One region of the Hungatella sp. SB206 genome, then DNA from elsewhere that is predicted to be linked to it. Evidence: predicted binding sites of a transcription regulator. Region 1 holds the regulator's gene; the other holds the start of a gene.
What was found. The regulator HrcA, encoded in region 1, represses chaperone genes, less so after heat shock. The targets are predictions, from matches to a motif close to TGTTAGCACTCNNNNNNNNNGAGTGCTAACA.
Positions count from the first base shown of each region.

Region 2: a site for HrcA is predicted at 1,303-1,333, ahead of M1L66_RS33320 (Hsp20/alpha crystallin family protein). Genes of this name have one in related genera too.

Region 1 is NZ_CP096603.1:5,631,487-5,639,126, reverse strand. It holds gene M1L66_RS24950 (bacterial Ig-like domain-containing protein) at 1-3,546, shown strand, start outside; gene M1L66_RS24945 (3D domain-containing protein) at 3,716-4,444, opposite strand; gene M1L66_RS24940 (3D domain-containing protein) at 4,674-5,477, opposite strand; gene hrcA (heat-inducible transcriptional repressor HrcA) at 5,790-6,839, shown strand; gene grpE (nucleotide exchange factor GrpE) at 6,899-7,519, shown strand.
Region 2 is NZ_CP096603.1:7,413,661-7,421,300, forward strand. It holds gene M1L66_RS33310 (response regulator) at 1-158, shown strand, start outside; gene M1L66_RS33315 (3'-5' exonuclease) at 155-1,147, opposite strand; gene M1L66_RS33320 (Hsp20/alpha crystallin family protein) at 1,463-1,891, shown strand; gene M1L66_RS33325 (HdeD family acid-resistance protein) at 2,013-2,609, shown strand; gene M1L66_RS33330 (EAL domain-containing protein) at 2,612-6,364, opposite strand; gene M1L66_RS33335 (cell wall-binding protein) at 6,417-7,370, opposite strand; gene M1L66_RS33340 (ATP-binding cassette domain-containing protein) at 7,613-7,640, opposite strand, start outside.

The DNA of each region.
Region 1 (7,640 bases):
GCTGGTGCCGTGCAGTCTGACACTATCTGGAAGCAGACCTCAACACAGCACGCCTCCAATATGGATGCGATTCCTCAGAATCTATTGTTATCACTGGGCTTGCGGCCTCCATACCGGGATGGAAACGTTGAAAATTTTAATACCGTTTTTGATGTAGATTATATCCGTGTATGGCGCAGCAATAATACAGAGGCAACCGGTATCATAAAAGAGGTTAATACGAAGGAAGGGAACATAGTCGTTCCCTATGGGACCACCAGAGAAGAATTGGAGTCCAGGTTGGATTCTACTGTGGCAGTTATGCTGAACCAGGCGGTTTCTCTGGCAGATCAACGAGACATTGAAGTGAAATGGGATACGAACGGGTTCGACGGTACGGCAGAAGGAACGATTTATACCCTGGAGGGAAGTTTGATAAATCTTCCGGATGGTGTGACAAACACGAATAATGTTACGGCAGAACTCTATGTTTATATTCAGTCCAAACCATACCGGATCGACAGAGAAGAACTTCAGAAGCTGGTAAACCGTGTATATCACGAAAATGAATATAAGGCGTCGGCGTGGGGGAATTATCTGCTCAAAAGGAAAGAAGCACAGACGGTTTTAGATAAGTCTGATGCAGGAGATCAGGAAATCGTTGATGCATACGAAAATTTGAAAACGGCAATACAGAATTTAGAACTTCTGCCGGATTTAAACGGACTGGTTATGCAGGAATACTATGCCGGGAATTATACATCACAGAGCTGGTGGTTCTATACGCAGGCCCTGAAAGCAGCAAAAAAGGTTCTGGCTGATCCGGAAGCGGCCAGCGGAGATATTGAAAAAGCCTATGACCGGCTAAAAAACGCAATTGATACTCTTGAGGCCGTGCCGATGGGGAAGAATCTACTTTTTGGCAAAATACCGGCATCGAACACGGCAATCAGCAACAATAGGCAGGCTGCTACAGATGGCAGTGTGGATACTGACATTGGCTGGGGCCCGTCAACAGATAAGAGTATTTATACGACTGTTAACGCCGGAAATGAAAACGGTGATGCGGATAACGGCTACTCAACCTGGGAAGGGGCATATCTTCAGTATGATTTTGGAGATGAGAGGCCTGTGAAACAGGTTGTAATCAACCGCTTTTGGTATTTAACAGACTTACGGTCAGTAACCTGGAAAGATTGCATGGTCCAGCTTAGCACATCACCGGATTTTACATCGGATACAACTACGACGATCTTCGGGAAAGCGGATGTGGTGATGGAAAGTGATACCGATATATCGGGCAATTTGCGGAAAGCGCCTCAGATCATCTCTCTCAATGAGCCGGTGTCTGCACGGTATCTGCGTGTATTTGGAAGAGGACATAAGGGGGGCTGGGGAAATTACAGTGCTCGAATGAGTTATTCGGAAATTCAGGCTTTTGAGGCTGCCTCTGTGAATTCCTATGGGATAGCCGGGCGTGTAACAGGAGAAAAAGGCGAGTGCATGGAAGATGTTTCCGTAAATCTGTATGAGGGCAGTGATATCAGCATGGCAAGCCCCTCCGATGCAGCAAAAACAACTGAAGAAGGAGCCTACAGCTTCTGGAATTTACCAGAAGGTAGATACAGCGTAGAGATTCCCGCCAAAAACGGATATAAGCAGGAAGTAAAGACCATTGAAATCAATGGCAGTAATGCGGAAGCTGTAGATTTCCAGCTGGTAAAGATGGAGGAAGAGCACGCTGACAGGGAACTTAGGATAAAAACGCTGCCTGTGAAGATAAAATACTGGATCGGGCAGCAACTGGATTTGACTGGCCTGGAGGTTTCTATCTGCAAAAATGGGGTGGAGGAAAGACAATTAGAGGCTGAAGAGTATACGGTAGGAGAGCTGGATCCATTAAAAACGGGAGCACAAAAAATTACGGTTTCGTACACGGACAGAAGCATAGCCGAGCCAATTACTTATGAAACGTCATTCTCTGTTATGGTTTATGAAACGAAACTGAATCAATCTATTAAAGTGGTTAAAAAGCCGAATCAGCTCATTTATACTGTTGGAGATGAGATTAATCCGGAGGGATTGGAAGTACGCGGACTTAACTTAACGGATGAAAATGTTGTAGTGCTAAAGGATGGAGATTATACATTAGAGTACAATACTAAAAAAGCAGGAACATCTACGGTTACAGTTACAGCAGCCATCACAGAAGGCGATGAACCGGCAGCAGAATTAAAGGATTATTTTGATATCCGAGTATTGGACGGGGATGAATCCATACGATCTGTGGAAAAGATCAATGTAACCCGAAAACCGTATAAGTTGACGTATGAGCCGGAAGACGACTTTGATGCAGATGGTATGATCGTGGAAAAGACAGTAAAGGTGTATGCAACTTCCAGTAATGCAACGTATACGGAACGGGTGCCGATGGAGGAATTGGAAGTAGAAATATCAGATTTATCGAAAACAGGAAACCGGAAAGTAAAAGTTTTTTATTACGAAGAAGGCGAGGCTGGCGAAGAACTCGTATTTTCTGACAGCTTTACAGTAAAGGTGAGTAAGGACAGGGAGAAGTTGATAAGCGGGGCGCTGTCCGCAGCACAGAACCGGCTGGAACAGGCTTTACAGTACGGAGAATATATGATGGACAGTGAAAAAGAAGCTGCATTCAGCCAAGCTCTTGATGAGGCGAAGGAGTGCCTGGATACGTACGGTAAAAATGGCAGAATAAGCGATAAATTATATTCCAAGCTTTTATTTCTTGACAGGTTGCTGACAAAGGCGTATCCGGATATCAAAGTCGTCATCGATACAAACGGCTTCTTTAAAAAAGTTAATACACAGGGGCTTATCTTCAGTGCTGACATAAGCTTGAGTCACTCCCAGCAGGTCCGGCTTAGAATTGGTAATACTACGGCGGATGAGATGGTATCTGAAATCTCAGAGGTGTTAGACAACCCGATCGCAGTCAATACATTTCTTACCGCAAATGAGGAAGAGATTCAGCCAGTGCTTCCCATTCGTTTTCAGATGGAGATACCGGCCGGTCTTACTAAAAAGAATCTGATGATTTATGAGTATCGCAATAACGGATGGAATACTCTAATTCCTACGGTCAAAGGAGATCAGATAAGCTTCCTGATATCAGATTCATCATTGTTTGTGTTGGGGAATAAAAAAGAAGAGATAATTCCACCAAGTGGAACTGACAGCAGCGACAGCGGCAGTATAGGGGAATCAGTCAATACGATTCCGGGAGCATGGAAGAAAGATGATATTGGCTGGTGGTATCAGAAAATTGCAGGCGGATATATCACTTCTTCTTGGGCGCAGATTGACGGCCTCTGGTACTATTTTGATGGAATGGGATATATGAATACTGGTTGGATTTTAGTAGATGGCCTCTGGTATTTTATGAATCCGAATGGAAGCATGGCGGAATCCTGCTGGATAAGCTGGGAAAATAGTTGGTACTATTTGGGGTGGAACGGAGCTATGGCAGTAAATACTGTGACACCGGATGGATTTACTGTCGGTAAGGATGGCGCCTGGATACAACAGTAAGCTGTCATACAAATTTGCAGGGAATATTCTGAAAATATAATATGAGACCGTATACCGTAAGATATGCAGATGTACAGGCAGCAGGCAGCTGCATATGGCAAAATGCCGTGTACATCATGGCATATACGGTATACGGTCTTAATTCCCGTTTTAGGGAAGCCTTATTGATTTACTGAACCAGGAACACTTCCGCACTTCTGGTACCATATGCCCTCGTCTCTCCGTGTGTATTAAAGAAGATATCAACATGGTTTCCTTTTACTGCACCGCCGCGGTCCTCTGCGGTATAGATCACGCCGTTGATCATAATCTTGCTTCCGTAAGGAATCACTCTCGGGTCAACCGCGATCGTGTGGTTGGCGGAGGCGATGGCTCCTGTGCTGGTGTGGCGTCCCCATCCCTCGGAGCAGGCGGAACATGGGCAGTAGCCGGTGGTCTTAAAGATACCGAGGGAGCGAAGCGTTCCTGCGCTTCCGTCAGAGCTCATGACCTGCATGTCGCCAACACTGTGTACCTTCGGGCAGGAGAGCTTCATTCCTGATGCGTAGGCTTCAACGAGATAGGAACCGTCCTCATATGATTCCCACGGTACGATTACTTCAAATCCGTAATTGCCGGTTCCGGTGCCTTTCCTGACCAGGTCTTCCCGATAGTCATCGGCGGGAGCCGTGTACTCGGCTTCTGTCTGTCCTGTCGCCTGATTGGTGACTGTGACCTTGACTTCTACCGCGGAAGCGGGATCGGAGCTGTTCCAGGCCCAGCCCCGGACGCTGTCGCCTTCCACACAATCCAGAACTCCGGGTGTCTGCCCTGCGAGAGCCGGGACAGCGGTACCTAATAAAAATGTCATCATAAGTAAAGTTCCGAAGAACAGTTGATTTCGTTTCAATCGTTTCATGTAATAAATACATCCTTTCTTTTTTACTAACTGTAACATATTTTAATATATTATATATATATGTAACAGTTTTGTAATAAATGAGGTACAAATACACATTTTACACTATTTTCCAGATTTGTCAAGGATATGAATAAAAAAATAGAGATGCCCGATGTTTCATAAGGCGTCTCTATTCGTTCTGATGTGTTGATTGAAAGGCTTTTCTTCTTATATTATAATTCAGGATCTACTCCGCAATTGCCTGAAATACTTCCTGTTTTTTTACTCCATAATCCAGTGCTTCCTGGTGGCTTGAGAAGTAGAGATCTACGGTATGGCCGTCCACTCCGCTTCCGATGTCCTCTACCGTGTAAACAGTTTCACCGATTATTACCTTTGTTCCCAGGGGAAGTACGGTGATGTCTGCTGATATGGTGTGATTTGCCTGCGGCACGGTACCGGAATAGGTGAGGCCGCTGCCGCCGGAACATTTACTGCATCCACAGTATCCGGTGGTCTTGAAGATCCCGAGGGACTCTCCTTTTTTATATCCTCCGAAGGTTTCTTCCACTGGTTTCTCCTCTTTTTTCGGGATTCCAGGGCCGATCTCCTCGCTGGTGCTTTCAGTTTTCTTTAAGGCTTCTGGTGCCGGTTTGTATTCCAGGGAGCCGGTAAGAAGTGTTTTTTCATCTCCGGTTACCAGGCAGGCTTCTACTTTATAAGCGCTTCCGCCTATTTCTTCCCAGTTGATCTTATAGTCAAATGCACGACAGCCGTCTCCATAGGACTTTCCTGCCTCTTCGCTGTAGCTTTCTTCCGGTACTGTGATGACCTTTGCCGCTTTGGCGGCTCCGTCTTTGTAAATATGCAGTTCAACCGCTGCCGTCTCGCCGGATTCCGCGTTGTCCTTCAGCCACCCTGTAATATGGTTTCCATCCACGGCTGTGAGAGCGCCTTTTTCTTCGGCAGCCAGAGCTGTTATGGATAAAAACAGGGTACAGAGGAGCGTCACACACAGCATCAGAAGAAGCTTTCCTGATTTCTTTTTCATGATTTACCTCGCAATATTATGATTTTTCCGTGAAATATGATAGAAAAATGCGTTGTTATGGTGTATCAATTTTCATTATATTACAAAAATGTTAAATGTCAAGGAAATACTGGCAATACGTTTGTAACATTTGTCTTACTTCATTAAAATGCTTTATAATTTATAAAGAAGAAGTTCACAGAAAATTCTCAAAAAATTTTCAATCGAATGTATTGACAAATGAGGGAAAAAAGAATATATTATGAAATGAAGATGTTAGCACTCCCAAACGTTGAGTGCTAACAGAAAGACTCAGAAAGGAAGTGTGGCGGGTTGAACGATAAGGACCAGTTGGACGGCCGTAAGGTTACGATCTTGAAGGCTATTATTAAAACGTACTTAGAAACTGGCGAACCGGTTGGTTCCAGAACTATTTCCAAGTACACCGATCTGAATTTGAGTTCAGCCACGATCCGGAATGAGATGTCTGATCTGGAGGAGCTGGGATACATTGTACAGCCGCATACGTCGGCCGGGCGGATTCCCTCCGATAAGGGATACCGTTTTTATGTGGATCAGATCATGCAGGAGAAAGAAGAAGAGTTTACTGAAATCAAGGACCTGATGCTAAAGCGTGTGGACCGGGTCGAGCTTCTGCTGAAGCAGATGGCAAGAATCCTGGCGCAGAACACGAATTACGCGGCTTTGATCAGCGCTCCCCAGTATCACAGAAACAAGCTGAAATTCATCCAGCTGTCCAAGGTTGATGATGGAAAGCTTCTGGTGGTCATCGTTGTAGAGGGAAACATGATTAAGAACACCATGATCCCCGTCAGCCAGCAGCTAAGCGATGAAGGGCTTTTAAATCTTAACATTCTTCTTAATAATGCCTTAAACGGGCTGACCATAGAGGAAATCAATCTGGACGTGATCAGCAGATTAAAGGAGCAGGCCGGCATACACAGCGAGGTGGTCGACCGGGTTCTGGGCGAGGTTGCGGAAGCAATCCGGGCGGACGACGATGATTTGCAGATTTACACCAGCGGCGCCACGAACATTTTCAAGTATCCGGAGTTAAGCGACGGAGAGATGGCAAGCCGTCTGATCGGTACGCTGGAACAGAAAGAACTTCTTCAGGAGCTGGTCGATGATGTGAACAGTTCAGAAAGCAGTTCGGGAATTCAGGTCTATATCGGCGAGGAAGCGCCGGTGCAGACGATGAGGGACTGCAGTATCGTCACAGCGAATTACGAGCTGGGCGAGGGCTTGAGGGGAACGATCGGTATCATCGGTCCAAAGCGTATGGACTATGAAAAGGTTTTGAATACGCTGCGGAATCTCATGACGCAGCTGGATTCAATCCTGAAAAAAGATGAAAGGTGAAGGGAAGAACAGTGAGCAGCGAAGAGACGAGAATAGAAGAGGAACTGGTAGAAGAGGCCATGAAGGCTGAAGACGCCGGTTCCGTTGAAAAGGAAATAGAAAAAGGCGAAAAAGAGGCCGCAGAGACAGACGCGTGTGCCGAGGATGCCGCTGAGGAAAAAAACGGAGAAGAAGAGCCGGTAGAAGAAAAGCAGACAGAACCGGAGAAAAAAGGATTTTTTGGAAAGAAGAAAGAGAAGAAAGATCCGAGAGACATCAAGATAGAGGAACTGACCGACCGTCTGCAGCGGAATATGGCCGAGTTCGATAACTACAGAAAGAGGACAGAAAAAGAAAAATCTGCCATGTTTGAAATCGGTGCCAGAGATATCATTGAAAAGATACTTCCGGTGGTCGACAATTTCGAGAGAGGCCTTGCAGCCGTTCCGGAGGAGGATAAGGGCGCTCCGTTTGCAGAAGGAATGGAAAAAATATATAGACAGCTTATGAAGACGCTGGAAGATGCAGGTGTAAAACCGATCGAAGCAGTGGGTCAGCCATTTGACCCGAATTTCCACAACGCAGTGATGCATATTGATGACGAATCCCTTGGCGAGAACACGATCGCCATGGAACTTCAGAAGGGTTATACCTACCGGGATACCGTGGTGAGACACTCCATGGTTCAGGTAGCCAATTGACTGTGAGCATTTAACGAGGTCTTTTCGGGTTTAGTGCGAACGTCGTTCACGAATCTTAGCGAGGTTCTTTCGAGCTTAGATGAGCTGAACATACCTTTATTAAATGATAAAATTGAGAGTA
Region 2 (7,640 bases), 1.8 Mb from region 1:
TCAGCAGAATCTGGGGTCCATTTGCGGACAGCAACAATCAGATCCTGCGGGTCAATATGGCTCATATCCGCAGAAAGCTGGAGATCAATCCTGCGGAACCTCAATATATTTATACAGAAATAGGCGTTGGATACAGAATGCGGGAAAGCGAAAATTAATCGCTTCCCCGCATTTTTATATTCGTCTTCTGTTTTCTGTGTTTCGTCTTTTCAATGCGCTTCTTCTTCGCTTCTTCCTTCTTCTCGCTGATCTGACGCGCCCCCTCCTCGTCTACCAGCTTCATGGTCTTTACGGCGTAGACTCGTCCGTCGTCACTGCGCTTCATGCGGATCTTCCCTTTTAAGTATCCGTGCTCCGGGCAGACACCCAGGGCAAAGTAGAACTTCTGATTCACAGAGAACCAGCGGACCTTCTTTCTGAGCATACGGTTGCAGCGGTAACAGATTAAATCGGTGACCGTCTTGTCCGCAATCGCCTCCTCTTTCGTCTCAAATGTCCTTGAAATGTATTTAGAGTATCCGGGAAATATGAGGTAGACCTCCTCTTCCTTACTCTCAGGAAGCCGGTAATAATCGGTGGACCAGTATTCCATCACCCGCTCAAAGTCCATGGCTGCCATGACACGCCCCGTGTAATGGGCATCGTCAAGCGCGCGGTGGAAGGGACGGTCTTCCATGATTCCCAGTTCCCGGGCCGTGATATCCAGCGACTGCTTCTGTTTTCCGTCTCCCTGAAGAAGGCTGTAGAGCTTCTGGACATCGTAATAGAGAAGGGGCTTGTCGAATGGAATCTCCACGCCGTAAAACGCCATGTTTCTCTGCAGCTCCGTCAAGTCCATGGACCCCCAGGTACAGAACACGCAGTCGTTCCCGCACCATTCGAGAAAGTCCCTGATGACAGCCACAAACGTCTCACCATTGCGTTCCAGCTCGGCCATGTCCATATGGGTTACCTCGGAGATCCGGTAGTGCATCTGCGGATAGACCCGCGGCCGGATCAGACGGCAAAACTGCCCGGTCTCCTGAAACGCTTCATCCAGGCGGACAGCTCCGATTTCTATAATTTCAAAAGGAAAATGGTCAATCGTCCCCTCTTTTCCGTCAGGGCTCTGATTCCATTCCAAATCCAGTACAATATAATTCTTCATAAAATTCTCCTTTGTGCTATTATATGATAGTTTATCCATTCATACAAGTTCATGCCTCCTATTTCAAACAATTATTTTTTGCTTAATAACGGTCATTATGGAACAAGCTCTTTAAATTGTATTTACAATATGAATTTTCTGTGAAAAAAGCATAAAATTAGCACTCTGCTGTTGACAGTGCTAACAAATGGTGCTATAACGTAATTGTAACAAAAAGGAGCACCACAATGAAAAAGGTGGCCGACTTTTAACCATATATGTGCTGCCGACAAGGTGTCAACACATATAAGAAATTCATTTTAGGAGGAATGACTTATGATGATGCCTAGTATTTTTGGAGAAAACTTATTTGACGACTTTATGGAAGATGCTTTCAAGAGCCCGATATTCGGGAAACGGGAAAAGAATCTGATGAAGACCGATATCAGAGAGAATGAAAACGGTTATGAACTCGATATGGATCTGCCCGGATTTAAGAAAGACGAGATCACCGTCAGCCTTCGCGACGGCTATGTAACCATCTCCGCCGAACGCGGTATGGAACGAAGCGAGAAGGACGAGAAAACAGGTAAGTACGTTCGCCAGGAACGCTACAGCGGTTCGTGCCAGAGAAGCTTCTATGTCGGCGAGGCTGTAAAACAGGAAGATATGAAGGCTCGCTTCGAGGATGGTATCCTTCATCTGGAATTTCCGAAGACCTCCCAGAAGCAGGTTGAGGAAACACACCGCATCTTAATCGAATAACAGGCAAATCCCGGGACGAAAAAGCCCTCCATCCCGGAACAGGGCGGGCCGCAGAAGACGGCCCGCCCTGTTTTAACAAAACACCGGTATCCCAATGTCCAATTACAAAAGGAGAATTACTATGATCTGGAAAGAAATGAAACGCTCATACCTTGTCATATCCATCTGCGCCGCATTGCTGGGCCTTCTGCTGCTTCTGCTGCCCGGACCCACACTGGCGACGGCCGGCATCTGTACAGGCGTCTGTTTCATCGTCTACGGCGTCACAAAACTGTTTGAAGTTACCCGGTTCAAAAATCACTTTGCCAATTACTGGCTGCAGTGTGTGCTGGCGGTTCTGCCCATCGTATTCGGAGTAATTTTTCTTTTTAAACCGCTGGCCGCAACCTCCATACTTCCGCTTATCCTCGGCATCTTTCTGGCCGTCTATGGAATTATAGGTCTTAAGACCTCTGTGAAGCTTAAAAAGTTTGGCCTGGATTCCTGGTGGTTTAACTTAATCACGGCTGTTTTAACCATCCTCTTAGGCGCTCTGGCTGTCTTCAATCCTTTTGCCACGGCAGCTGCCATGATCATGATGATGGGCGCTATCCTGTTTACACTCGGTGTCTTCCACGTAGTACAGTACTTTGTAGCCTCACACCGCTTTAAAAAGATCGGAAGACAGATTTCCGAGCTGGAGAAGGAATGGGATTCCTTCGACTGGTTCTGGTTTTAATATTACACCGAAAACTGCTCCACCTCCACGGGTTTGCTGTAATAGTAGCCCTGGATGGTGGTGCAGCCGTAGGCCTTTAAGAGCTCCAGCTGTTCCTTTGTCTCCACCCCTTCCGCCACACAGTCCACATGAAGGCTGCGGCACATCTCAATGATACACTTCACAACAATCTGATTCTTTTCATTCCCCACCAGATTTTCAATCAGCGATTTATCCAGCTTCACCTCATCAAAATGCATGATGGACAGGATGGACATATTGGCGTAGTCCGCCCCAAAATCGTCCAGTGATATGCGGAACCCCGCTTTCCGGAGCTTCGAACCGACGGCCTCTATCACCTTGTGTTCGAAATCCCCGATACTCTCCGTGATTTCTATCATCACCAGGCTGCTGGGAACATCATATTTGTTCTTAATCTCTGTCAGCATCTGGAATAAATCGCTTTCCAGCAGAGTAATTCTGGAGAAATTCACAGAGACGGGAATCAGGGGCCTGCCTTCCGCTTTCCACCTGGAGAGAAGACGGAACACCTCCTCCAGCATATAAAAATCGAGATACCGGATAAGCTTCATCTTTTCCAGCAGCGATACAAATTTAACCGGGGACTGCAGCTCATGGCCCGGCGCCTGATACCGTGACAGCGCCTCCACAGAATGCACCGTTCCCGTCTCCGGATCGAACTTGGGCTGAAGATAGAGCCGGTAATATCCCTGCTCCACATCATGGACTAAAAGCTTCATCCCTTCCGGTGAATAGTGTTTGCGCACATCGTCGCTATTCTTGTAGTAAATCTGTTTATTCACCAGCATCAGCTCTTCCGCGTGATGAAGAAGCATATCGAAATCAGTTAAGTGTTCCACCCACGTGGAACCTAAGGATACTCCGTTGGGCGTCTTCGAATCCAGCTCTATCCCCATCTCCCTGACATGCTTCATGAAGACCTCATACTCCTGGTTCATGGCGATGATCACGAACTCGTCGCCGCTCAGGCGGAATATCTCCCCATCCGGGAAACAGGAACGCATGACCGCAGTTACCGTGATGATGGTTTCATCTCCCCTGGAATGTCCGTAATCCTGGTTTAGCTGTTTCAGTCCGTTAATATCCGCTGTGATCATTCCGCAGGACTCCCCGTACTTTCTCTGGACCCTGTTCTGGTAGCGGACGAAGCTGCTTCTGTTTAAGAGGCCGCTCAGCGTATCGTGCCCGGCCTCGAACTCCAGCCGTTCATATAGGCGCCTTTTCTTAATCTCATTTGCAATATTATAGGCGATTGAATCCAGGAAACGTATGGTATCCTGGTTAATATTCGGATTATCCACTCCGATATATCCGCAAAACGCAGATTCATCTTCAAACGGTACGGCAAACAGACTGTGTGCGTTCCGCCTCGTTAAGAACTGGTACTCACTGGGATACGTGCATTTAAGTTCTTCCACCTGCGATATGATCAGATGCTGTTTCTTATTGAAAGTCTCCACAATATAAGGGATCGCGTCCAGGGCAACGTTCTGTAACGATGCCTTCTGGGGCGGCACCCCTTCCCTGCACCATTCGTAGATGTTATGGGCATACCCATGTTCCCGGTCGATCTCGATGATATAAGACCGCTCTCCGTCGTAAAAACGGGTGATCAGCTCCAGAATACGTGTGATTCCCGTCTCTAAGTCGTCGGCACTGTTCAGAGTCCTTAGACTCTCCAGCATAACCGTCTCCATGTGGTATTTGGCGGTTGTTGACCGGTTCCCCATCATATGGTTTCCCATGTCCACGGCGATCTCCATGCGCACTGGACGGCCATTCCACTCCACCAGCTTGTCCTTCACAATAAAGTATTTCTTTAAATAGGGATTCTCATATTCCCACATGAAAAACTCGTCTTTCACCAGCTTCGCGTTATTGCAGAACGGACACGGCGTGTTTCTTCCCTGAAGCATCTGGTAACACTTCTTTTTTTCGAAGTCTTCCAGCTTCATACCGAACAGATCGCGCCCCACCCGGTTCACATAAAGTAAGGTATAGTCCTGTATATCACTGATGTATACAATCTCCTCCAGTTCATCGAGCAGCCATTCCCGGTTCACATACTCCATGGGGACGACTTTCGATATCTTGTCTCCAAACACGCTGTAGCAGGACTTTCCGGACTGTTTGGCATACCGCAGGGCCGTATCCGCTTTTACATACAGCTCCTGAAATCTGGTTCCGTGGCGGGGGCTGACGGCGATACCGATGGAATTATTGACTGCAATGCGGTTTTCCCCCTCCTCCTGGATAGTCTGAAGCTCTCTGGCCACCATCTGTGCCTTACGGTATACAACATCCTCATCCTGGATATTGAACAGAAAGACCAGGAATTCGTCTCCTCCCAGCCGTCCCACTATGGCATCCGTATCAAAGATATTCTTCAGCTTGTACGCAATTCCTGCCAGCACCTTGTCGCCGTACATATGGCCGAAGGTATCGTTGACATTCTTAAAATTATCCACGTCGATGATGAGAAGTGCGCTCTCCTTCTGACCGTTCTCATTTAAAATGTAGTTGATCTCCTGAAGAGAGGCTGCCCGGTTAAGTAGATTGGTCAGCGGATCGATTCTCGACTGGCGAAGCAGTTCCAGCTCCCTCCGTTTCTTCTCCTCGATGTTCTTCACATAGACAAAACCGGTCAGATGGCCTCCTGACTCGATTAAATAGATGGTGGTATTGCACCAGATCATCTCCGCGTCCGCGTTTAAGCTACGGTATTCGCACACTGCCTCCTGGCGGCCTCTCTCATACTGGCTGCGGAGAAATTTCGGATTCATCTCCTGCAAAAAGAGAAAGCGGTCCTCCGGGTGAACATTCTTTTCCGCCCAGCATTTTAAAAAATGTGAATATTTGCAGTTGACCGACAAGCCGACCGAGGCCAGCATGTCCTTTTTCTTCTCAATGATCTTTTCAATGATCATGTCGTTATCAATATCAATCTCATAGGAGGCCAGCGCGTCTCCCATCAGAGCCTGGCGGTACTTCTCTTCCTGCTGGTATTTCTCCTGTTCTTTCTGTTCCTTACTGATATCCTCGACTACGCCTATGGCGATGTTGTCCGGGCCGTTTCCGTCGTGAAGCATCGTATGGGTAACCCTGTACCAGCTCTGGACGCCGTCGGGCTGACTGGTGTGCAGAAGCGCACAAGCCATAAGCTTCCCCGCCCTTAAATCAAGAAACATCTGGTGTACGGCAGGCAGGCTCTCTTTGTCCAGGTACCGGTCCCTCATCATCTTCTTGCTGAAGTCCTCGATCTTCCCGGACTGGACAAAGGGCAGGCTCCGGAGCCCCTGCAAATAGGCACAGTCCTCATCCACATGGTATTCCCATATAATATTATTGCATCTGGACAGCGCTATTTTATATCTCTGTAAATTCAGGGAAAGTTCCTGTTCCAGACGCCTTTTTTCCCTGTCCCCGCTCTTTTGGAGTATAACGGTGATTTCCGGCATAGCCTGATCCCGGCCGGAATCAAGCCGCTGAACGGCCAGATGGTACTCTTCTCCCTCTCTGGTAAAGAACACCTCCCAGCTCCTCTCATCTGGCTTGAACTCCAGCCGCTGTTCCGCAATATCCCAGATCACTTCGGAAAGCTCCCGGCCGGAGCAGTCTGACACGGGATATCTCAAAAATGTCTGCATTTTTTCATGTACATATATCACCTTCTGCTCTGAATCCGCCGCGATGGCAATCAGCGGTGAGCCAGTCTGCAAGCTGTTTTGCGGCATATAGAATTACCTCCCAAGAACAGGCATCCGTTCTTTCTCTGTTGTATCGGCGCTACTGCACCAGAGCCCCGTCGGCTCCTACCGTATGTCCGTCAGGCGTTGTCGTATTGACCAGCATCTTACCATCAGCGGCGTCACAGTAATACTGCGTACCGTTCCAGTCCACCCAGCCGGTGGCCATGTATCCCCGCTCATTAAAGAAGTACCATGCATCGTCAATCTGCTGCCAGTTGGAGACGGTGTAGGTTCCATCCCCGTTTCTGTACCACCATCCGGATTCATCCTGCTTCCACTCGCCCGCAGGGCTGCCGTTCTGATAGATGGCTGCGGCCGTATCGTTGTCAATATATCTGGAGGGGGATTCCACCCACTCTCCCTTGTTTTCCGGTTTCAGTCTGTTTACCGGACGTACGCGATAGAAATACGTTCCGGCCTTCGTCATAGCCGCGGAAAAGTCGTAGGAATTCCCCGCTGTGGTCTTCGTAGTTCCCACCGTCTTTCCATCCCGGTAAAGCTTCACCTCATAGCTTCCGGCTCCTGTGGAATGGCTCCAGGATACTCCCGTCGTGGAGGTCCAGGCGGCCTGTTCAATAGCGGATGTCTGCTCCGCCAGCGGCGGCAGCTGCATGGTAATAACCAGCGTGTGAGACTCATCCTCACGGCTGTAATCTACGAACGTTGCACCCTTTAAGGTGATTTTATCCTTCGATACCGCGAACTTGTATCCATCTTCCGCGTAGATGCTCACCTTGACAACCGGGATATCCTCCTCCGACCAGGAGAAGCCTGTATTGAGGAACTCATATTCTCCTGCAGAATACTTATCGCTTTTCGGGGTGATTTCTATTTCCTGATCCTGAATATTCTGTCCGACCTCCATATCCGCTTCTACCACAAGAGATACCGAACTGATCTTCGTCTCTACCACTGCCAGTGCCGTCATCCCCGTCATACCTGATATCAGTGCCGCGCAGAGCAGCGCAGCCGCTACCTTTTTTACTCTCATTTTTCTGTCTCCTTTAATTGTTTATCGTGACGCCCTGTACTTCTCATTTTATTCGTATTTCCAATAAAAATCTCCATTTCCGTATTCATTCATTATATATAAAATGAGGCGATAATTCAAGCCTGCGAGGCCTGATAAAGAAGAAAAGCCGCCAGGCGTAAATACGACCTGACGGATACCAGACATGTCTTCTGCTTTTTCTTCCAGTGCTTTCCATTCAGCAGACGATAATCTCGATTTTTCTATTGTGCACAGGACGCCCGCAGACAT